Regions from separate parts of the Janthinobacterium aestuarii genome, predicted to be linked through region 2. Evidence: predicted binding sites of a transcription regulator. Region 2 holds the regulator's gene; the other holds the start of a gene.

Region 1 (11,853 bases), 2.7 Mb from region 2:
GCCCTGCAACAGAACTACCCGGGGGTGATGAACCTCAATTACAGCCAGGAACTGGACGAGACGCAGCGCGCCGCCGTCGAAGCGGCCATGCAGCGCGACTATCCGCCCGGGCGCGACGGCTATCCGGCGTTTGCCATCCATCCGCCCACCCCGCGCGCGCACTATTCCGTGCTGGTGTATATCGAACCGATTGCCAGCGCCCCTGAAAAATATGGCTATGACATCGCCTCGCGCCCCCTGATCGCCGAAATGCTGGCGCAGTCGCGCGATTCCGGCCACATCAGCAATTCCGGCGTGCCCGTGCCGATGCAAGGCCGCCCCCAATTGACGGGCATGGCCATGCGCCTGCCCGTGTACCGTTTTGGCATGCCGGTCGATACGGTGGGGCAGCGGCGCGCGGCGTACCAGGGTTCCGTCGGCATCGGCTACGACCTGGTGACGATGATGCGCAGCGCGCTGGCGGACATGCCGGTACGCAACGTCCGTCTGACCCTGTTCGATATCGGCCCGCAGGCGCGCGCACCGCTAGACTTACCGCACGACATGCGCCCCATCTTCGACAGCACGACGGCGGGCATGCATGCGCCATGGTGGCTGCCCGGCAATTCCGGCCGCTACCTGAGCAGCACGATGCTGATCGAACATAATAGCCGCGTGTGGCAAGCACTGTTCAGCGTGCGCAAGAGCGACCTGTATACGCGCTTCGACGTCTTTTTACCCTGGCTGGCCCTGCTGATAGGCTTTGCCAGCACCATGTTGCTGTACATGCTGTTCCACACCCTGGCGTCGTCGCGCCGGCGCGCCATCCAGATGGCGAACGGCATGACGGAGGAATTGCGCGCCAGCCAGATCCGTCTGCAGCTGTCGCATCAGAAACTGCGCCGCCTGGCGGCCCACGCCGACCAGATCAAGGAAGAAGAGCGCAAGCGCATCGCGCGCGAAATCCATGACGACCTGGGACAGAACCTGCTGGTGCTGCGCATCGACGCCGACATGCTGGCCTCGCGCACGCATCGCCGCCACCCGCGCCTGAATGCCCGCGCCCGCTCGACCCTGGAACAGATCGACGCCACCATCAAGAGCGTGCGGCAGATCATCAACGACTTGCGCCCTACCGTACTGGACCTGGGCGTGAATGCGGCCGTCGAATGGCAGGTGGCGCAATTTCGCCAGCGCACGGGCATCGTCTGCGAAGTGAGCGAAAGCCATGACGACATTTGCCTCAGCGACCAGTGCGCGACGGCCCTGTTCCGCATCCTGCAAGAGTCGCTCAGCAACATTTCCCAGCATGCCCATGCCAGCCGCGTGCAAGTCAAGCTGGAAAAGTGCCGCGATACGGTGTCGATGAGCATCAGCGACAACGGCGTGGGCGCGGCCATCGACGGGCGCAACAAGCTGGGCTCGTTTGGCCTCGTAGGCATTGAGGAGCGCATTAAGTTGCTAGGCGGCACTTTTTACATCGAAAGCAGTCCCGGCGCCGGCATGAGCGTGCACGTCAGCGTACCACTGGGCGCGGACGCCACCGCGTTTCCCTACCAGGAAGAAAGCCGGGCCAGCAACTGACAGGCGCGCGCCCGCATGAAGCAAGCTCAGCTTGCATATTTCGTAATTAGATGCAATATTGATGTGGAACAACTCAGCGCCCGCCCGCCATGGGCCAGGCATTCCTCGACTACTTGCCAGGAGTACGCACCCGCCGCTTTCCCTTGTTTCACCGTATTTCCCACAACGCTCTTTACAAAAGGACATTCATGGATACGAACGACAGTTTCAAGGCAATTGCCGATTTGAATTTGGACGCGATCAAGGTCAAGCTGATGCACCGCGAGTCAGGCGAAGGATGGAGCCTGGAAAAGGCAAATGCGGTGGAATTCGAATACCGCCGCTTCCTGATCCTGATGAAACAGTTTCCGGAAGAAGAAACGGCGCCACTGATGGACGTCGATACCTTCTGGCACTACCACATTCTCGACACCCTGAAATATGCGGCCGACTGCGAACAGGTGTTTGGTTACTTCCTCCATCACTTCCCCTACATCGGCCTGCGCGGCGAAGACGACGAAGCGGCGCACCATCGCGTGGGCGAGCGCATGAAGCAGCTGTATGAGCAAACGTTCGGAGAAGATTATATTCGCGCGGAGACGGCGTATTCGGGTCGCGCCGTACAGGCGGCGTATTCGGGACGGGCTGTCCAAACAGCATTTTCCAGTGCGGCGGTACAGGCAACGGCCTACTCGGGCCGGGCTGTGCAAACGGCGTTTTCCAGTGCGGCGGTGCAGGCGACGGCGTATTCGGGCCGCGCGACCGGGGCTGCCAGCACCGCATTTTCCAGCGCGCCCGCCTCTCTGGCCGCAGCGGTGGTCAAATCGTCTTCGACTGGCCTGGAAATGGGGCGCTTCTATGTCGATCGTCCGGTATTGAACCGCGATCCGCAATAGAAAAGCGGAAAACAGATGTGGCTGCCGCACGCGGCAAGCCTGACTTACCCAGACGGCACCTCTCAGTTTGCCGTCTGTCAGGCGCTCTTAGGCAGCCATCAACTCGCGCAGTTCACGAATGCTGAAATCGCTGATTTCATGCATGCGGATGAGGATCGTGGCGCCGATCGGCAAGGTGTTGTGACGAATCTTGCTGATAACAGGTGGCGCCACTTCCAGAGCTCGCGACAAGGCGGCATCGTTTTTCAGTTGCAGCTTGTCGATGATCGCATCGAGGACGCGATTCGGGTTGTAGGTAGGCAAAGAGGTAATTTGTTTGAGAGACATGATCAAAAATCCGTACTTGTTGTATTAGAGCAAGAAAAAACAGAATGTCTCTTCTGCACTAATTCATGGTAAACACACTAAAAAGCGCCATCACTTATGCGGCTTTTACGCCACAAACAATATAATACACGCTATTGTTGATTTTTGCGTAACTTAAAGCAAAATTGTGATAATTGAAGAGAATTGACGCACTTGGAATGTGCTAGAGGATAACTCAAATCGGAAAAATTTGCTGCACGTCATCAATTTTTACGATGAGCAACACCGCTATGCATGAGCCAGGCTATGGCCATGAGGGTGCCCAGGCGGGCCATTTCTGCGGATAAATGCCAGCCTTGCGCGGCCACGCCGGCCGGGGTGGCAAGCGGGCAAGTGCATGGGAAATCGTCCGCGCGGCACCAGGCCAGTTGCCGGCGAATTTCATCGGGCGGTGGTGGGGGTTGCAGCGCATGTTCGCGGCGCCGCATATAGGCGCGCACCTGCTCCTTGCTGGGGTGACTCGTAGCTCGCATGGCTCGCTCCTGCTGACGGGAAACAGCGTCGCACTGTGTGGAGCCCGCCACAAGAGCCCAGACGCGTGACGACATTGCTCACCATATCGCCAGCGCGCCATGACGCGTTTGCGCTGCATCAAATGGCACGGCCCCGGTGTTGCGCCGGAGCCCGCACTGCCCCAGGGCCTGCTTCCGTCTTATTTCTTTTGCTGGCGCACGCGCTGTTGCTGTTTTTCCTGCGTTTGCTGGCGGTTCTGCTTGCGCTCGAACAGGGCGACCGCATCTTTCTTGGCTTGCTCGACGGTACGCATCTCTTCATGCGCATCGTGCGGGACGAAAAATTCGGCGTCCTGCGCCGCCACGACCAGTTTGATGGCGGCTTCGTCGTCGAGGTCGTACAGTTCCGTCAGGACGGTGGTGACCTCGTCCAGGTATTCTTCGTAAGTGAGGGTGCTCATGCTGTATTCCTTAAGTGAGTGGCGCCGCGCGGGAACGGCGCGCTGCGCGCCGGCCCAGCAAAGTGCGCAGATAACCGGCCATTTTACCCGATGCCGGCACCATCGGCGGACAACGCCCGCAAGGCATCGGCCACGCGCGCGTAGCGCAGGCGCACGCCCAGCTCGCGCTTGATGCGCGTATTGTGCAAGCGGCGCGATTCGGACATGAACGACAGCAACATCGGCGTGACCACTTGCCGCAGCTCGGCGCGGGGCAGGCGCGGCGGGCGCGGCAGGCCAAACGTGTCGGCCACGGCATCGAAATACTCGGCCATTTTAAGTTCGCTGTCATCGCTGGCGTGATACACGCGTCCCGACTTGCCCCGCCACAAGGCCCGCTCGATGATGCGCGCCAGGTCGTCGGCATGGATATGGTTGGTGTACACATCGTCATCCGCAGCCAGGGCCGGCGTGCCTTCGCGCAAGCGCTTCAAAGGCAGGCGGTCGTCCGCATAGATGCCGGGCACGCGCAGGATGGCCACCGTGGCGCCGCGGCGCGCCCCCCAGCCGCGCAAGACCTGTTCGGCGTCCACGCGCCGCTTCGCGCGCGCATTCGCCGGCGCCGTCGTGCGCGTTTCATCGACCCAGGCGCCAGCGCAATCGCCATACACGCCGCTGGTGCTCACATACACCATGCGTGCATGCTCGGGTAAAATGGCGGCCAGATTGCGCGTGCGCCGGTCCAGCAAGCCCGACGACATGGGCGGTGCCAGGTGCACGATCATCGTCGCCAGTCCCGCCAGCCGTTTCAGGCTGGCGCGGTCGTCGAGGTTGGCCACGATGGGCACGGCGCCGGCTTCCCGCAACTGCGCGCAGCGCGCCGGCTGGCTGGTGACGGCAAAGACGCGAAAGCGCGCGCGCAGCAGGGGCAGCAAGCGCATGCCGACGTCGCCGCAGCCGAGGATCAGCAGGCGCGGCAAGCCTGACGGCTTGCGCAAAGAGTGCATTAACATATTTTTCATCTCAAGGATTGTATGACTTTTCAAATTACTGTTCAGCCCAGCGGCCACCAATTCAGCTGTGAAGCGGACGAAACCGTCCTGTCGGCGGCGATACGCGCCGGCGTCGGCCTGCCATACAGCTGCAAGAGTGGCGCCTGCAGCTCCTGCAAGGGCAAGATCGTGTCCGGCAATGTACAGCATAAGCCATATCAGCCCCGCTCCCTGACGGAAGATGAAGCGGCAGCCGGCTACTCGCTGCTGTGCTGCGCCGTGCCCCAGGGCGACCTCGTGGTGCAGGCGCGCGAAGTGGCGGGCAGCAGCGATTACCCGATCAAGAAAATGCCGTCGCGCGTGACCACCATCGAAAAAGTCGCGCCCGACGTCGTCGTGCTGACCCTGCAGTTGCCAGCCAGCGAGCGCCTCAACTACCGCGCCGGACAGTATATCGAAATCATGTTGCGCGACAACAAGCGCCGCAGCTACAGCATGGCCAGCGCGCCCGTCGAAGGCGGTCCCGTGAGCCTGCACATCCGCCACATGCCGGGCGGCCTGTTCACGGACCAGGTATTTGGCACCATGAAGGAGCGCGATATCCTGCGCTTCGAAGGCCCGATGGGCACCTTCTTCCTGCGCGAAGATTCCGACAAGCCCGTCGTGCTGCTGGCCTCGGGCACGGGCTTTGCCCCGCTGAAAGCCATCGTCGAGCACATGATCGACGAGCAATCCCCGCGTCCGATCACCCTGTACTGGGGCGGTCGCCGTCCGCACGACCTGTACATGGACGCGCTGTGCCGCCAGTGGGCCACCGACTTGCCGCAGTTCACCTATGTGCCCGTCGTATCGGACGCCCTGCCGGAAGACGCGTGGGAAGGCCGCACGGGCTTCGTGCACCAGGCCGTTATCGCGGACTTGCCCGACATGTCCCCGTATCAGGTGTATGCCTGCGGCGCGCCGATCGTCGTCGAGTCGGCCAACCGCGATTTCGTGCAACTGTGCCAGTTGCCAGCCGACGAGTTCTACGCGGACGCCTTCACCACGGAAGCCGACCTGGCCAAGTAAGCGTCACCGTCCAGACAGCGGGGCGCGGCTGGTGCGGCGCCCGCTGCCACCACCGCTCTACCCCGCTGCTTCCTGGAAATTTCATGTCTCTCGCCTCTGCCGGCAACGGCTTCAGCATCCTGCGTCACCGCAACTTCGCCTTCTATCTTTCCGCCCGCGTGCTGGGCACGGTGGCCGTGCAGATGCAAAGCGTGGCCATCGGCTGGCAGGTGTACCAGATCACGGGCAGCCTGTTCGACCTGGGCTTGATCGGCCTGGCGCAATTCGCCCCCTTCCTCGTATTGATTTTGCCGGCAGGCCATGTGGCCGACCGCTATAACCGCCGCAACATCATCGCCTGGTGCCTGGCGGCGCAGCTCGCTTGCGCGCTGGCCCTGCTGGCGTTCACGCTGAGCGGACTTTCCATCGTCTGGCCCGTGTTTGCCGTGCTGGTGCTGTTCGGCAGCGCGCGCGCCTTCATGATGCCGGCCACGCAAGCCGTGCTGGTGAACATGGTGCCCACGCAACACTTCAGCCGCGCCGTCGCGCTCAGCTCGTCGAGCTCGCACGTGGCCATCATCCTGGGGCCCACCCTGGGCGGCTTGCTGTATTACTTCGGCCCCAAGGTCGTGTATTTGATCTCGTCCGCGCTGCTGGTCGTGTCCGTCCTGCTGATGCGCGCCACCACGCCCGCGCCGCAGGTGGTCAAGCGCGAACCCGTCAGCTGGCATACCCTGCTCGAAGGCTTGCGTTTCGTCTGGTCGAAACCCATCGTGCTGGGCGCCATTTCACTCGACCTGTTTGCCGTGCTGTTCGGCGGCGCCACGGCCCTGCTGCCGGCGCTCGCGCACGACGTGCTGCATATCGGCCCCAGCGGCCTGGGCCTGCTGCGCACGGCGCCCGGCGCCGGCGCGGCCCTGTGCTCGATCGCGCTGGCCATCTTTCCCATCACGCGCCGCGTGGGCGCGTGGATGTTCGGCGGCGTGGCCGTCTTCGGCCTGGGCACGCTGGTGCTGGGCAGCACCAGCTATTTCCCGCTGGCGCTGGCGGCGCTGTTCCTGATGGGTGCCGGCGACATGGTCAGCGTCTACATCCGCCACCTGCTGGTGCAGTTCGAGACGCCCGACGAAATCCGCGGCCGGGTCAGCGCCGTGAACGCCGTCTTCATCGGCGCCTCGAACGAGCTGGGCGAATTCGAGTCGGGCCTCACAGCCGGCTGGTTCGGCCTCGTGCGCGCCGTGCTCTTCGGCGGCGCCGCCACCCTGGCCGTGACGGGCATCTGGGCCGTGCTGTTCCCCGTGCTGTCGCGCATGGATCGCTTCCCCCACCACGAGAAGGAAGCGGCCGCCAGGACGGCCACCACGGCGGCAACTTAAGCGCTAAGATGCGCTATCCCAACAGATGCATCCTGGCACCATGAAAATCACGCTTCCGTTCCGCAGCTTCATCCGCAGCCGCCCCCACCTGAGCCTGGCCACGGCCATCGGCGTGGCAGCCGGCCTGCTGCTGCCCGCATCGTGGCAACAGATGACGCGGTTGCTGACGGCGTGGAACGTGGCCGTCTGGTTCTACCTGGCGACGATGGCCTGGATGATGATGCGCGCCAACCACCACCGTGTGAAAATGATGGCGGCGCGCCAGGACGAGCGGGCGGCAACAGTCTTGTCGGCCCTGTCCGTCGCATCCGTGATGAGCCTGGTGGCCATCGTCTCGCAGCTGTCTTCAATGAAAGACCTGGCGCCGGACGAGCGCGCACTGCACTACGGCTTGACGATCCTCACCCTGGTCGGCTCCTGGTTCCTCGTCGGCACCCTGTTCTGCTTCCACTACGCCCACCTGTATTACCAGGCCGATCCCGCACTGCGCCCCCTGAAGTTTCCCGACGGCGAGCAAAACCCCGACTACTGGGATTTTCTGTATTTCGCCTTCACCATCGCCGTGGCCGTGCAGACGTCGGACGTTTCCGTGCAGACGCGCATGATGCGGCAAATCGTGCTGGGGCAATCCGTGCTGAGCTTTTTCTTCAACCTGGTCGTGCTGGGGCTGTCAATCAATATCGCCGCCGGTCTGATCAATGGTTGAAATAATTTCGTAGTGGAAACTTGACCTGGCTGAAGGGTTAAGCTCATCTTAATCGTGCGCACCCTCTTGAAATACTGGAAAGAGGAGTAAGATAAGTTCCATGCACAGAGGTCATGTGCATGGGGCAGCAACCAGGCCGCAGCACGCCTGAGATGGGTTTTTTTTGAATTGACAGGAGTAAGCATATGCAAATCAATATTCATACCGACAGCACCATCGCCAACACCGCTGGACTGAACGAACATGTGCAATCCGTACTTGAAAGCGCACTGAACCGCTTCCGCGACAACCTGACCCGCATCGAAGTCCACATCAGCGACACGAATGGCCCGAAAGGCGGCGCCGACGATATCCGCTGCGTCATGGAAGCACGCGTTGCTGGCTATCAACCGATTGCCGTGACCGAACAGAACGCCACCGTGCATCAATCCGTTGCCGGCGCCACCGACAAACTGAAACGCGCCATCGATAGCGCCCTGGGCCGCCTGCAAGACAGCAAGCGCCACGCCACCGGCAAGAATGCCGTGATCGATACGGCCGAAGCGGAAGAAACCGCCGAGTAATTCCCCACCTGCAGGATTTCCAGAGACTGAGGCAGCCGTTCAAGGCTGCCTTTGCACATCTGGACCCGCCTTCCTGCGCAACAATATCCATAGCAGAACAGCAAGCATTCCGGCGTATTAACACCGCAATGAAATAATTGTCGTATTTCTCACAGTAAGTGACATCAAGCAAGCCTTTGGCGTTACAGCCAAGGCCGCTTTACGCTATCATGAAGCTACCGGCCCTCTGCTCGCGCGCGCCGGCTTTTTGAAAGTGTGATTGTGGAACAGATCGGCAACTTCGGCGCTTCAGGCTGCAACATCGGCGATTTACAGCTATTTCGCGATGGGGCGGATAGCCAGACGGCCGCCATGCTGGCGCCCTGCCCCGTCATGCGCCTCGAAGCGGGCGAAGCCATTGCCGACACACAGGGTACTTGCCTGTACATCGTCCTGCGCGGTTCGCTGGCCGTGGCCGCCGACATCCACACGGGCATGGATGACGGCACCGTCAGCAAGGTCTTGCCCGGCGAAAGCGTGGGCGAACAATCGGTGCTCGATGAAGCGAGCAACCTGGCCGCTATTTCCGCCTTGGAAGAAACCGACTTGCTGGTGATCGACGCGGCTGTCGTCTGGGAATTGATCGAGCAATCGAACGGCCTGGCGCGCAACCTGCTGCGGCTGCTGTCTTTCCGCATCCGCGCCGCCAACGCCTTGCTGCGCCGCCGGCAGAAACTGGGCGAGTTCTACCGCCAGCTGTCGATGGTCGACAGCCTGACGGGCCTGTACAACCGCGCCTGGCTGACGGATTTACTGCCGAACATGATCGTCACGGCCCACGCCAGCGGCTCGCCGCTGTCGCTGGTGATGATAGACCTCGACCATTTCAAGCGCTTCAACGACACGCACGGCCACCAGGCGGGCGACCAGGCGCTGCGCATCGCCGCGCAAGTGCTGGGCGCGGCCCTGCGGCCCACGGATTTCGCCGTGCGCTACGGTGGCGAGGAAATGATGGTGATCTTGCCCGATACCAATGAACACGTGGCCCTGCGGGTCGCCGAACGCCTGTGCGAACGCATGCAGCAAGCCGTCATCTTCGCCGACATGCGCAGCGCGCTGCCGCACATTACGGGCTCGTTTGGCGTGTCCAGCCTGGCGGCCGAACAGGACGACCATGCGCTGATCGCGACGGCCGACGCGGCGCTCTACCGCGCGAAGGCAGGCGGACGCAACCGGGTCATGCTATAGCTCAGGCAGCCTTGCTGTCGGCCGGCTTGGTCGCATCCGGCTTCACAGCGTCATCCTTCTTGCTGCTGTGCGCGGCGATGAAATCCGCATAGCCCTTCTGCACCAGTTCATACGTCTTGTCGATATTGCCGGCGATATCACCACCCAGCACTTTCAAGCCTTCCAGGATATCGCGCGCTTCCTTGAAGCCTTTTTCCATGCCGCCGCTGATGGTATCCATGAATTTTGTCAGAGCCGCATCGTCATCCAGGTCGGGATTCTGTTTCTTGAAGGCGTCAAAAAACCCGGTCGACAGCGATACAATGCGGCTCGCCGTCGCTTCGGCGCTATTATCCTGCGACGCCGCGTTCTGGATCGCATCGTCGCCGTACTGGCCCTTCAGCGCTTCATTGATGTTGGTGATGGCCGTCTTGTACAGCAGCGCCAGCGGCTCGTTCTCGGAACCGATCGACACGTTCAGCGACGCCTGCATGATGGAGGCGTTCAATTGCAGCTTCGTGCGGTCGTTGACGCTCATTTCAGCGTTGATGCCGTCCTTTTGCTGGACTTTCTCGTCCTTGCCGGCAACGCCCGTACTGACGGAAGTCACGGAAGGGTTGGAATTGCCGCCTGCGGCGATGGGAATTGACACGATAGACCTCCTTGAACGGGCAATGTATGCCACCATGCGGGAAACGCGATGATGACCATCCTCTCGTGTAGTATCGGCAGGTTTTCAGAAAACTGTAGCAGCGGCGCGTTTACGGCCCGGATAACCAATCAAGCAACCAAGTAATGACCATCAATGACTAACCAGACCTTTCTTTGGCACGACTACGAAACCTTTGGCGCCCAGCCGCGCCGCGACCGCCCGGCCCAGTTTGCCGCCATCCGCACGGATGCCGAACTCAACGAGATCGGCGAGCCGATCATGCTGTATTGCCAGCCAGCCAATGATTTCCTGCCAGACCCGCAATCGTGCCTGATCACGGGCATCACGCCGCAGCAGTGTCTGCAGCTGGGCGTGCCCGAACACCAGTTCGCCGCCACCATCGAAGCGGCCTTTTCGGAGCCGGGCACCATCGGCGTGGGCTACAACACCATCCGTTTCGACGATGAAGTCACGCGTTTCCTGTTCTGGCGCAACCTGATCGACCCGTACGCGCGCGAATGGAAGAACCATTGCGGCCGCTGGGACATCCTCGACGTCGTGCGCATGACGCACGCGCTGCGCCCGGAAGGCATTCAATGGCCCAAGCGCGACGATGGCCAGACCAGTTTTAAATTGGAACACTTGAGCAAGGCCAACGGCCTGGCCCACGAAGCGGCGCACGATGCGTTGTCGGACGTGCGCGCCACCATCGCCCTGGCGCGCCTGATCAAGCAGAAACAGCCGAAACTGTTCGAATTCTGCCTGGCGCTGCACAAGAAGGACCGGGTCGCCAGCGAAATGGGCATGCACTTGGCCGCCGGCGAGCGCCAGCCTTTCCTGCACGTGTCGGGCATGTTCCCCGCCGAACGGGGCTGCGTGGGCGTCGTCTGGCCGCTGGCCACGCACCCGAGCAACAAGAACGAGATCCTCGTCTGGGATTGCGCTTACGACCCGCGTGAACTGTTCCAGCTGGACGCCGACACCATCCGCACGCGGCTGTTCACGCGCAAGGACGCCATGCCCGAAGGCATGACGCGCCTGCCCGTGAAAAGCGTGCATCTGAACAAGTCGCCCATGCTGGTCGGCAACCTGAAAACCTTGTCGCCGGCCATGGCCGCGCAATGGGGCATCGACGTGGATGCCGCGAAGGTCAACGCGCAATTCGCCGCGACGGCGCCGAACATGGATGCCATCTGGGCCGAAGTATTCCAGCGCCCTGGCGCGAACGTGGCGCTGGACGTGGATGAGGATCTGTATAACGGTTTCGTCAGCAACGACGACCGCCGCCTGCTCGAATCCTTGCGCCGCGAAACGCCGGCCAAGCTGGCCACGGCCCGCCCCTCGTTTGCCGACGAACGCCTGCAGGAATTGCTGTTCCGCTACCGCGCCCGCAATTTCCCGCAAACCCTGAGCGAAGCGGAAAGCCTGCGCTGGGAACAGCACCGCGCCGCCCGCCTGTTCGACGGCGACGGCGGCGCCCGCACCATCGAAATGCTGTTTACGGAAATCGACGTGCTGTCGGAATCGGTGGATGAGCGGGGCGAGGAAATTCTGGGAGAACTCTACGATTACGCGGAGATGGTGGCGCCCATGCGCGACTGAAAGAGGGCGCGAG
Region 2 (11,853 bases):
GGTGGGCGGCTGGCTGTTCAGCTCCAAGGCGTTCACCCCCAATTTTGGCAAGCTCAACCCGATTCGTGGCCTGGGCAATATGTTTTCGAAGAATGCGCTGGTGGAGCTGCTCAAGGCCATTGCCAAGACCCTCGTCGTCGGCGTCGTCGCCTGGATGGTGATGCAGCATCAAAAGGATGCCGTGCTGGGCCTGTCGGTGGAATCCTTGCGCGCCGGTTCGGCCCATTTGATCAGCCTGCTGATCACGGCCTTTTTGCTGATCGTCGGCGCCCTGGGCCTGATCGCCGCCATCGACGGTCCGTACCAGATGTGGCACTACGCCAACAAGATGAAAATGACCTTGCAGGAAGTCAAGCAAGAGTCGAAGGAGTCGGACGGCAATCCGCAGATCAAGGCGAAGATACGCCAGATGCAACATGAAATGTCGCGCCGCCGCATGATGGCCGACGTGCCGACGGCCGACGTGGTGGTAACCAATCCTACGCACTACGCCGTGGCCTTGAAGTATGGCGAGAATTCGCGCGGCGCACCGCAGGTGGTGGCCAAGGGCATCGACGAAGTGGCGGCGAAGATCCGCGAACTGGCCGGCGAACACAAGGTCGCCATCCTCGAAGCGCCGGCCCTGGCGCGCGCGCTGTACAAGCACACGGACATCGGCGACGAGATTCCCGAGGCGCTGTACGGCGCCGTGGCCGAAGTGCTGGCCTACGTGTTCCAGCTGCGCAGCTACGGCAGCGGCCACGGCGAGCGCCCCGACAAGCCGAAAAAACTCGATGTCCCGCCCGAGCTCGACCCGCTCGACCCCGCATCGCAGACCAAACCCGCAGCAGACGCGGCAGACAAGAATAAAGGAAGCACACCATGAACGGCCTGACCATGCCAGCCTGGCTCAGCGGATTGAAAGGCAACGCCAGCAAGGGCCTCGCCGCGCCGATCATCATCATCATGCTGCTGGCGATGATGGTGCTGCCGCTGCCCGCCTTCATCCTCGACATCTTCTTCAGCTTCAATATCGCGCTGTCCATCATCGTGCTGCTGACGGCGCTGTACACGGTCAAGCCGCTCGACTTCATGGCGTTCCCGACCATTTTGCTCGTGTCGACCATGCTGCGCCTGTCGCTGAACGTGGCGTCCACGCGCGTGGTGCTGACGGAAGGCCATACGGGTGCCGACGCGGCCGGTAAAGTGATTGAAGCGTTCGGTCACTTCCTGATCGGCGGCAACTTCACGGTCGGTATCGTGGTCTTCATTATTTTGACGATCATTAACTTTACCGTCGTGACCAAGGGTGCGGGCCGTATCGCCGAGGTGGGCGCCCGCTTCGCGCTGGACGCGATGCCTGGTAAACAGATGGCCATCGATGCCGACCTGAACGCCGGCCTGATCGGCGAAGACGAAGCGCGCCGCCGCCGCACGGAAGTGGCGCAGGAAGCGGAATTCTATGGCGCCATGGACGGTGCCAGCAAATACGTGCGCGGCGACGCCATCGCCGGCATCATGGTGACCGTCATCAATATCGTCGGCGGCTTGCTGGTGGGCTTGCTGCAGCATGACATGGGCTTTGCCGACGCACTCAAGAACTACACCTTGCTGGCCATCGGTGACGGCCTGGTGGCGCAGATTCCTTCGCTGATCATTTCCACGGCGGCCGGTATCGTTGTCTCGCGCGTGGCCAGCGAACAGGACATCGGCACCCAGCTGGTGGGCCAGCTGTTTGCGAAACCGCAAGTGCTGTATATTACCGCCGGCATCATCGGCGGCATGGGCTTGATCCCCGGCATGCCGAACATGGTCTTCATCCTGCTGGCCTCGCTGCTGGCCGGCTCCGCCTATTTGATCAGCAAGAAGCGCACGCAGGAAAAAGAAGCGGCCGAGAAACCGGCCGAAGCGCCGCAGGCGACCGTGGCGCCCGAGCAGGAAGAAGCCAGCTGGCAAGACATCATGCCCGTCGACACCCTGGGCCTGGAAGTCGGCTACCGCCTGATTCCCCTGGTCGACAAGACGCAGGGCGGCGAGTTGCTCAAGCGTATCAAGGGCATCCGCAAGAAATTCGCCCAGGAAGTGGGCTTCCTGGCGCCGCCCGTGCATATCCGCGACAACCTGGAATTGAAGCCGTCCGCCTACCGCATCACCTTGAAGGGCGTGGAAGTGGGCGTGGGCGAAGCGTTCAACGGCCAGTTCCTGGCCATCAACCCCGGCATGGCCAGCGGCACCTTGCCGGGCCTGGCCACGAGCGACCCCGCTTTCGGCTTGCCCGCCACCTGGATCGACGCCAGCTTGCGCGACCAGGCCCAATCGATGGGCTACACGGTCGTCGATGCGGGCACCGTAGTGGCCACGCACTTGAACCATTTGATCACCTCGCACGCTTCCGAGCTGCTGGGCCGCGCGGAAGTGCAGTCGCTGCTCGACCACCTGGGCAAGGATGCGCCGCGCCTGGTGGAAGACCTGGTGCCGAAGATGCTGTCGCTGTCGGCCCTGCAAAAAGTGCTGCAGAACCTGCTGGCCGAGGGCGTGCACATCCGCGACATGCGCACCATCATCGAAACCCTGGCCGAGTACACGGTCAGCACGCAAGACCCGAACGAGCTGACGGCGCTGGTGCGCGTCTCTCTGGGGCGCGCCATCGTGCAGCAACTGTTCCCCGGCGCGGCCGAACTGTCCGTGATGACCCTCGACAGCCGCCTGGAGCGTTTGCTGATGCAGGCGATGGGCAATGGCGGCGACGGCGCCGGCATCGAGCCGGGCCTGGCCGATACCATCGCGCACCAGGCGGGCCTGGCTGCCCAGCAGCAGGAAGCGCTGGGCCTGACACCGGTGCTGCTGGTGCCGGCGCCGCTGCGCGCCCTGCTGTCGCGCTTCCTGCGCCGCGCCTTGCCACAACTCAAAGTACTGTCGCATGCGGAAGTGCCGGAAACCAAGACGATCCGCGTCACGGCGCTGGTGGGTGCGCAGTAGTTATCTTCAATAGCATCGGGGTCAGACCCCCGCCGGCGTTAGCGCTGAGCTTTGCGTTAGCGCCAGTGGGGGTCTGACCCCAGCAGTTGCTTTTGGTCAAATAACCATCAATTTCCTCCCGGCAAACTGAATAACGGGTACTTTCCCGTCCTGTTCCTTCGATCGTTTCCTGCAAGCATCGCTAATAATGGAAACTGTCCGAGTGATCTGTGTCCATGTGGAAGACAGCACTCAAGCAACAGGAGTCGATGATGGTCACACAGTTCAGCCAATATTGCGCCACCCCCGCCTTGGGAGGCCGGTCATGAATGTGAAGAAATTTACGGGCGCCTCGTCGCGCGATGCGTTGCGCAAGGTGCGCGAAGCGCTGGGCCCCGATGCCGTGATTCTGTCGAACCGCCAGGCCGATGGCGTGGTGGAAATCCTCGCGCTGGCCAATGATGATGCCGCTTCGCTCGCTTCGCCGCCGGCCGCGTCCGAAATGGCCCAGCCCCGTCCCCAGTTGCAGACCCAGTTCGCCACACCGCAGCGTCCGGCCGCCCCGGCCCAGCGCCCGGCTGCGCCACGTCCTGCCGCGCCGCGCCAGGCTGCTTCCGAGCCAGTGGACATGGCCCGCATGCAGCAGATGATGGCCAGCGCGCTGGCGCACGTCAAAGAGAACGCCGCCGCCGAGATGAGCGGCATGATGAATGAAATCCGCGCCATGCGCGGCATGATGGAAACCCAGCTGGCGGAAATTTCGTGGGGGTCGACGCAGCAGCGCGAGCCGCAAAAAGCCGTCGTGCTGCGCGAAATGCTGGCCGCCGGCTTTTCCGCCAGCCTGGCGCGCTACCTGATCGACAAGCTGCCCGCCGGCCTCGACGGTGCGCAAAGCATGCGCTGGATCAAGACCGTCCTCAGCCGCAACCTGAATACGGTGGCCAATGAAGACGCCATGCTCGAGCAGGGCGGCGTGTTTGCCCTGGTGGGCCCGACCGGTGTCGGCAAGACCACCAGTACGGCCAAGCTGGCGGCCCGCTGCGTGATGCGCCACGGCCCGGAAAAGCTGGCCCTGATCACCACGGACGCCTACCGTATCGGTGCGCATGAGCAGCTGCGCATCTACGGCAAGATCCTCGGCGTGATGGTGCATTCCGTGAAAGATGAAGCGGATTTGCGCATCGCCCTGAAAGAATTGAAGAACAAGCACACGGTGCTGATCGATACGGTGGGCGTGAGCCAGCGCGACCAGATGGTGACGGAGCAGGTGGCCATGCTGTCGGGTGCCGGCGCCGACGTGAAACGTTTGCTGTGCCTGAATTCCACGGCAACCCAGGAAACCCTCAACGAAGTGGTGCGCGCCTATCAGGGCAGCGGCCTGGCCGGCTGCATCATGACCAAGCTCGATGAAGCGGCGTCGATCGGCAACGTGCTTGACGTGGTGATCCGCCAGAAGCTGAACCTGTTCTATGTGTCGAACGGCCAGCGCGTGCCGGAAGACCTGTACCTGGCCGACCGTGGCTACCTGATCGACCGCGCCTTCAAGCTCAAGCGCGACTCGGCGGCCACGCAGTTTTCCGACGCTGAACTGCCGCTCCTGATGGCGCAGGCGGCCGCCCGCAACAATGAAGCGCGCGGGGTGCACCTTGGCTAATTTCGATTTCGACCAGGCTGAAGGCTTGCGCCGCATGCTGGCCGGCCCGCAGCCGCGCGTCATGACGTTTCTCTCGGCCACGCCGCAGGACGACAAGGGCGCCATGCTGGTCAACCTGGGTGCTTCGCTCGTCTACGGCGGCAATGACGTGCTGTTGCTTGACGCCAGCGGCGGCAGCGATGGCGTGGCCGCGCGCCTGGGACTGGCGCACGGCGCCAGCCTGCGCGACGTGGCGCGCCAGCAGTGCGGCTTGAACCAGGTCATCCACCAGGTGCCGCAAGGCTTTGGCGTGGCGAGCCTGGGCGCGCGCAACCATTTGATGGACAGCATGGACTATGCGGGCGAGGAGGAATTGCGCCGCCTGGGCAAGACTTTCGACGTGCTGGCGCGCCGGAGCGGCATCGTGCTGGTCGACGGCGTCGTGGCAGACGAGGGCGCCTGCTTCCCCGTGCCCTTGATGGCGTCGTCCGATATCGTCGTGCAAGTCTCCACCAGCGCCACCTCGATCAAGGCGGCGTACTGCCTGATCAAGCGCCTGAGCCAGGAACTGGGACGCCGTCCGTTCGGTATTCTCGTCACCGGCGCTTCCGAATCCGAAGCAAAAGTGGTATACGATAATATGGCACAGGCGGCGAGCCGTTACCTGGCCGTGAAGCTGACGTCGATGGGTTCGGTGCCTGCCGATGAGTATCTGCACCGCGCGGCGCGCCTGGGCCGCAGCGTGGTCGATGCGTTTCCGCTGGCCGGCGCCTCGGTGGCGTTTCGCGGACTGGCCGAGCGGCTGGCCCGTTCGGCGGCGCCCGTGCTCGGCGGCACCTTGTACCAGACGGGGAGCCCGCACCAGTTCAGCGCCTGAAGCCAACCGTAGCACCAGATAAGATGAGAAAACAATAAGCAGCCTATGTACACGGTCAAAGGGAAATCGAACAAGGACTATTTGCTGACGGAGCATATTCCGCTGGTGAAGCGTCTGGCGCACCATATGAAGGCGAAATTGCCGCCTTCGGTCGAGGTCGATGACCTGATCCAGGCCGGCATGATCGGCCTGCTCGATGCCATCAGCCGCTATGAAGAGACGCATGGCGCGCAGTTCGAGACGTATGCCGTGCTGCGCATCCGCGGCGCCATGCTCGACGAATTGCGCACCAGCGACTGGCTGCCGCGCAGCATGCGCCAGAACATGCGCAAGATCGAAGAGGCGATGAGCACCTTGCAGCAGCGCCTCGGCCATCCGCCGACAGAGTCGGAAGTGGCGAAACTGCTCAAGATGTCGCTGGCCGACTACCAGGAAATGCTGGGCGACGGCGGCGGCCACCAGCTCGTGTACTACGAAGACTTTCATGACCCGGACGGCAATGACAGCTTCCTCGACCGCCATTGCGTGGACGAGGACAGCGACCCCTTGCGTTCCCTGCTCGATACCGATTTCCGGCAATCCGTGATCGATGCCATCGACGCGCTGCCACCACGCGAGAAAATACTCATGGGCCTGTATTACGAAGAAGAGCTGAACCTGAAGGAGATCGGCGCGGTGATGGGCGTATCCGAATCGCGCGTCTCGCAGCTGCATACCCAGGCCGTCGCGCGCCTGCGCGCAACCTTGAGGGAGCAGGCGTGGACTGGTCCAGCGTAATCGGGCTGGCGCTGGCGCTGGCGGGCCTCTTGGTCGGCCAGGCACTGGAAGGCGGCAAGATGGCCTCCCTGCTGCAGCCGGCCGCCTTTGCCATCGTGGTCATCGGCACTTTCGGCGCCGTGCTGCTGCAAACGCGGCTGCGCACTTTCGTGCGCGGCCTGGAAATGCTGCGCTGGGTCTTCCTGCCGCCAGCCGACACGCGCGCCGCGCTGGCGCGCGACATCGGGCAATGGAGCTTGACGGCGCGCCGCGACGGCCCGCTGGCGCTCGAGCGCCTGATGGAAAACACGGCCGACCGCTTCAACGCCAAGGGCTTGCGGATGATCGTCGACGGCATCGCGCCCGACAAGCTGCGCCAGCTGCTCGACGTGGAAATCTCCGCCTACGAAATGGCCGAGCGCCAGGCCGTCAAGGTGTGGGAATCGGCGGCCGGCTATTCGCCCACCATCGGTATTCTGGGCGCCGTGCTGGGCCTGATACACGTGATGGAAAATCTCACCGACCCAAGTAAATTAGGCAGCGGCATCGCCGTGGCGTTTGTCTCGACCATCTACGGCGTCGGCCTGGCCAACCTGCTGTTCCTGCCGGTGGCGAATAAACTCAAGGCCATCGTCTCGCGCCGCGTGCTGCAGTACGAAATCACGGCCGCCGTGCTGTACGACATCGCCACGGGCGACCACACGCGCATCATCGAAGAGCGCGTGTCCAGCCTGCTGCACGAGCACTGACCATGATGCGGCGCGCGCGCAGGAAGTATGACGAGGAACCGGACAACCAGGACCGCTGGCTGATCTCGTACGCCGACTTCATCACCCTGCTGTTCGCGTTCTTTGTCGTCATGTACGCCATTTCGCAAGTCAACGAAGGCAAGTACCGCGTCTTCCAGAACGCCATCGGCCAGGCCTTCAGCCTGGAAAAGGGCGCGCCGCCCATCATCATGGAAGCGCCGCAAGCGATCCCGCTGCCGAACCCTGCTCTGAAACGCCGCACGGAAGCCATCCGCCGCGAGCGTGAACACATGACGCGCCTGGCGCAGGACTTGACGTCGACCCTGGCGCCGCTGGTCAAGGAAGGCAAGGTGCGGGTCACGCAGACGAGCCGCGGCGTGAGCGTGGAAATCAATGCCAGCGTGCTGTTCGACCCGGGCGCGGCGCGCCTGACGGCTGAGTCGGACCAGGCCCTGCGCGCCGTCGCCGTGCTGCTCAAGGACGATACGCACGACGTGCAGGTGGAAGGGCATACGGACGTGCAGCCGATCAGCAATTCCAACTTTGCCTCGAACTGGGAATTGTCGGCCGCGCGCGCCAGCGCCGTGGTGCGCCTGTTCATTGCCAGCGGCGTCAAGGCGTCGCGCCTGACGGCCGTCGGTCACGCCGACAATATCCCCGTGGCGCCCAATGAAACGGCGGAAGGGCGCGCGCGCAACCGCCGGGTCGCCGTGACGATCCTCTCGGGCATCCCGGAAACGGTGACGGAAGTGCCGACAGCGCCCGTGGCGCCGGCACCGGCACCTGCTCCGGCCAACTGACGGTCGTCAACTGCGGGCCGCCGCTTGGTACAATCGCGGCCTTCTTTCTTTTTATTTCTCCATCATGAAAAGCAGCTCCCAGGGCGGTCTCGTCTATTCCACTGAAACGGGCCGCATGTGTCCGGCCTGCCGCCAGCCGCTGGCGCAATGCGCGTGCAAGGCGCAAGCCAAGGCGGCGCCGGCGGGCGACGGCGTGGTGCGCGTGTCGCGCCAGACCAAGGGCCGCGGTGGCAAGAGCGTCACCGTGGTCAAGGGCTTGCCGCTGGACGCCATCGCGCTGGCCCTGCTGGGCAAGCAGCTGCGCACGCAGTGCGGCTCGGGCGGCACGGTCAAGGATGGCGTGATCGAAGTGCAGGGCGACCATGTCGACACCATTCTTGCCGCGCTGACCAGGCTGGGCCACCAGCCGAAAAAGGCGGGCGGCTAGCCGGGGCGCGTGCGTGCGGAGGCGTGCGGCCCGCTGCCGTGCGCCTGTGGTAACGTGCATTTCCTTTTATGCGCCACCTCATATGAATAACAAACTGACCGGTATCGCCATCGCCGCTGCCATCGCGGCAGTGCTGGCGGTCGTGTACTGGCCCGCGCCCGATGGCGGCGCACCGGACACTGCCGCTACCGCTGCCGCCAGCGCGCCGCCGGGACGCAGCCTGGCATCGTATTTGAATATCGACGCCACCCCGGCCGCCGATGCGGCGCCCGTTGTCGTGTCCCTGGCGCAGCGGCTCGAGCGCCTGGCCTCCAGCGGCAAGCCGGAAGACGCGTATGCGGCCTATAACCTGATCGACGACTGCATCGTTTTCCAGCGCGAAAGCCGCTTGCCGGGGATGGAATTCGAGCTGGGACGCGAGATGACGGCGGAAGAAAAAGCAGCCCAGCAGCAGTTGTGCGCGGGCATGACGCAGCGCCAGCGCGAGGATCGCCTCGGCTACCTGGCCACTGCCGCGCAAGGCGGCGTGCCGGGCGCGGCCACGCTGTTCCTGTCGGAAGGTCCGTTCGGCGACCGCAGCGCGCTGCGCAACCGTCCCGACGATCCGCTGGTGCAGGCCTGGAAGCGGCAAGCGATCGCCCAGCTGACAACACAGGCGGACGCGGCGGAACTGAGCAGCGTGTCGACCCTGATGATGGCCTATCTGCGCGATGGCGACGTGGTGCAGAAGGACGCGCCGCAAGCGTATGGCTACCTGCTGGCCCTGCGCATGGTCTACAACGACATCCTCACGCCAGGCACGACGAACCCTTACCAGGATGAATACTGGCACTGGCTGCAAAACGAGCTGACGCCGGAACAGCAGGCCGCCGCCCTCACCAAGGCGAATGGCATCGCCGCGAAATTCCGCCAGCATACGGGCCGGCCCGCGCACGGTTGAGTGCGTAGGCCTGCCCCTGCCTGGGCTGGCCCGTGCAGAGGCCAGCCCGTGCGTGGAACCGCTGCGCCTGCCCCGTGTCTGCCAGCTACGGCAGTGCTTGCAGGCGCCCCGATGCCGATCAGGCAGCCATCTTGCGGCGCCGTATGCTATACCCGATCAGGCCCAGTCCCGCCAGCAGCATGCCATAGGTTTCCGGTTCCGGTACGGCCGTGGTGATGGAAATGTCCAGCACGGAATCACGCACGCCGATGCCGCTTGCCACCAAGGTGTAGGTGCCAGGTCCCAGCAGGCCGTCGAAGGTCGAATGGGCAAACGCGCCCAGCACGCCGGTGAAGGTATCCGATTGCACCAGGTTATTGCTGGAGTCGAACAGGTCAATGTTGACGCCAGTCAGGCGGGGACCGAAGTCGTTGGCGCCCGTGACCAGCCAGGCCGCGTTGCCCGTGAACGACTGCACGCCGGCGCCGACCGTAAACGTGGTCGTTTGCAGCAGCGAGCCGCGCTCCGTCGTGAAGGTGTCGACGAACAAGGTGTCTTGCGCCAGCAGCGGCGTGGCCACCACGGCGGTCGATACGAGGTGGCTATAGAACACGGCTTGCGTTTCGGCCTGCGCGACCGGCGCCAGCAGGGTGCAGCCGAGCAGCAGCGCCGCGCCAGCCTTGCTTACTGAGAGAGAGTTCATATCATGCTCCTGTGTACTTGCGATTGAGGTGGTGTGCGTCGTGGCGCAGCGCAAAAGCGCAGGCTGGGGCGTGAAATGGATCAGCTATGCCTGCGGGAACGAAGTTCGTGTCGGCGAGGAAAGTCCCACCTGGAGATGTACGGCGTACGCCAGGGATTAGCATATAGTCATCACCTGTCTCAAGTTTGAGCATGCTCAAACGTGCGGCGTCAAAAAGGGCTTGTGTTGTTTCTGCGTGCGGTGTTGTGGGGGGAATGCGGACGCGCTGGCACCGCCGCAGTCTCCCTGGAGGGAGCGACACGGCGATGATGTTCTCGATGGCAGCCGTATGGGTGCCGCTGCTCGGGACGGCGTCAGGCGTGCAGCAATGGCTTCTTGCTGGGGTGAAACGGGAAGACGCTTAGCCGATGACGACGCGCCGGCTGGCCGGGTTCGACATCGGTTGGCCACTGGGGCCGTAGAAATTGCCGCTTTGGGCCGTGGGGCGCATGGCGTTCAGGGCGCCTTGCGTGTGCAGCATGTGTTTGTTGACCAGCAGGCTGTTCAGCCGGTTCTGTTCCTTCGCTTCGCGCGTCGTCTCGAGCAGGGCTTTCCACAGGGGCGCCGCCTCGGCTTCGCTGGCGCTGACCAGCCAGTCTTCCATGCCCGCTTCGGCGGCGGTAAAACCTGCTGCCGCCAGCGCCTGGTGGCGTTGCGCCGCCAATTGGCTCAATTGTCCTACGAGTGCCGTCTTGCGCACCGTGAGCTCCGTGATTGCATCGATGTCAGCGGCAACCAGATGCCGCTGTTCTTCTTTCATCAATGCCAGCAATGTGGTCATGAGCTGTTGCTCGTCGCGCAGGCTGGAAAACGGAGTCACTGATTGCATGAGGGAACCTATCTATTTCGTGAGTGCAGCAAGTCCTTGACTGTGTCGAGGAGACCGTCCGCCACTTTTTCAGAGTTGACCTGGAACTGGCCGTCGGCGATCGCCAGCTTGATGCGTTCGACTTTTTTCGTGTCGAACACGGCGCCGCTGCCGGCAGTTGCACTGGCCGCTAATGCCTGTCCTTGTGGCGACAGGCGTACATTGTCCGACGTCGTCGGTGTTGCCTGGGCTTTCTCGGCATTCCGGGCGCCGGAGGTATTCGCGGGCGCCACCGGCAGGCCGGGATTGCTTTTAATGGTGTTATCGGTAATTTTCACAGCGTGATCCTCGTCTGGTCGAAGTCAAAAAACTCCGGGATATGTGTCATTATCGGCACCTTCTTCCGAAACTTTAGTGCGCCAGACCACAATATCGCTGTCCATCCGGGTTTAAAAGGCGACCTCCACCAAGCCGCCCGCGCGCGCCACGCCGCTGATCTGCTGCCCGCTCTGCGTGCGCACCTGCACCGTCTGGCCATCGCCTGCGCTGCCGATGGCGCGTCCTTCTGATGCCACCTGGAAACCGTTGCCACTGGAAACTACACGTACCAGCTGGCCCTGCATCACCACCGGCTTGCGGCGCAGGGTGTCGAGGCGCATCGGCGTGCCTGGTGGCAAGGAAATATTCGTGCTCGCCCCTACTACCTGGGCCATGTCCGTGGCGATACCTGCCGGCAATGCGGCCAGGTCGCCCTGCATCGTCACCAGCTGGCTGGCGTCGATGGCTTGTCCTTGCGCCAGCGGCACGGCGCTGGCCACGTAGTCGCCCACGACGGCCACGTTCGCCTGCAAATAGATAGTCCAGCTGGAGGGCGCCGTGCAGCGCACGCCGACGGTGGTCTTGCCCCAGGCGCGCGCGCCCGGCGCCATGAACGCTTGCGGCGCGGGGCAGGCAGCCAGGTTCAGGCGCGGATCGACGGCGCCGACGGTGATGGTTACCTTGCCCGGCAAGCCATTGCTTTGCACTTGCAGGAATTGTTCCACGCTGTTGCGCAGCGCTTCCGGCGTTTGCCGGCCGGCGTTTTGCGCCTGGGCCAGCAGTGGCAGGGCGGCAAGAGCGAAGAGGAAAGCAAGCGGTGTTTTCATGGTGATAGGCCTCTGGAATACTGCCATGATAGTGGGCGAGGCCCCGTTCGAAGCGCCGAT

What was found. The regulator FliA, encoded in region 2, starts transcription of late flagellar genes. The targets are predictions, from matches to a motif close to CTAAAGTTTNNNNNNNNNNNGCCGNTA.
Region 1: the regulator FliA is predicted to act here: its motif matches at 10,310-10,336, upstream of OPV09_RS07310 (DUF5610 domain-containing protein).

The regions. Positions count from the first base shown of each region.
Region 1 is NZ_CP142523.1:1,639,002-1,650,854, reverse strand. Features, by position in the region: gene OPV09_RS07365 (CHASE domain-containing protein) at 1-1,563, shown strand, start outside; gene OPV09_RS07360 (hypothetical protein) at 1,752-2,438, shown strand; gene OPV09_RS07355 (hypothetical protein) at 2,526-2,765, opposite strand; gene OPV09_RS07350 (hypothetical protein) at 3,008-3,277, opposite strand; gene OPV09_RS07345 (hypothetical protein) at 3,457-3,717, opposite strand; gene OPV09_RS07340 (SDR family oxidoreductase) at 3,801-4,718, opposite strand; gene OPV09_RS07335 (CDP-6-deoxy-delta-3,4-glucoseen reductase) at 4,731-5,756, shown strand; gene OPV09_RS07330 (MFS transporter) at 5,840-7,111, shown strand; gene OPV09_RS07325 (DUF1345 domain-containing protein) at 7,152-7,817, shown strand; gene OPV09_RS07320 (HPF/RaiA family ribosome-associated protein) at 8,003-8,380, shown strand; gene OPV09_RS07315 (GGDEF domain-containing protein) at 8,642-9,607, shown strand; gene OPV09_RS07310 (DUF5610 domain-containing protein) at 9,609-10,238, opposite strand; gene sbcB (exodeoxyribonuclease I) at 10,392-11,840, shown strand.
Region 2 is NZ_CP142523.1:5,240,081-5,251,933, reverse strand. Features, by position in the region: gene flhB (flagellar biosynthesis protein FlhB) at 1-865, shown strand, start outside; gene flhA (flagellar biosynthesis protein FlhA) at 862-2,958, shown strand; gene flhF (flagellar biosynthesis protein FlhF) at 3,263-4,591, shown strand; gene OPV09_RS23630 (MinD/ParA family ATP-binding protein) at 4,584-5,447, shown strand; gene OPV09_RS23625 (RNA polymerase sigma factor FliA) at 5,493-6,224, shown strand; gene OPV09_RS23620 (flagellar motor protein) at 6,206-6,952, shown strand; gene motD (flagellar motor protein MotD) at 6,958-7,752, shown strand; gene OPV09_RS23610 (translation initiation factor Sui1) at 7,817-8,179, shown strand; gene OPV09_RS23605 (hypothetical protein) at 8,262-9,119, shown strand; gene OPV09_RS23600 (FxDxF family PEP-CTERM protein) at 9,238-9,801, opposite strand; gene OPV09_RS23595 (flagella synthesis protein FlgN) at 10,202-10,669, opposite strand; gene flgM (flagellar biosynthesis anti-sigma factor FlgM) at 10,678-10,986, opposite strand; gene flgA (flagellar basal body P-ring formation chaperone FlgA) at 11,098-11,793, opposite strand.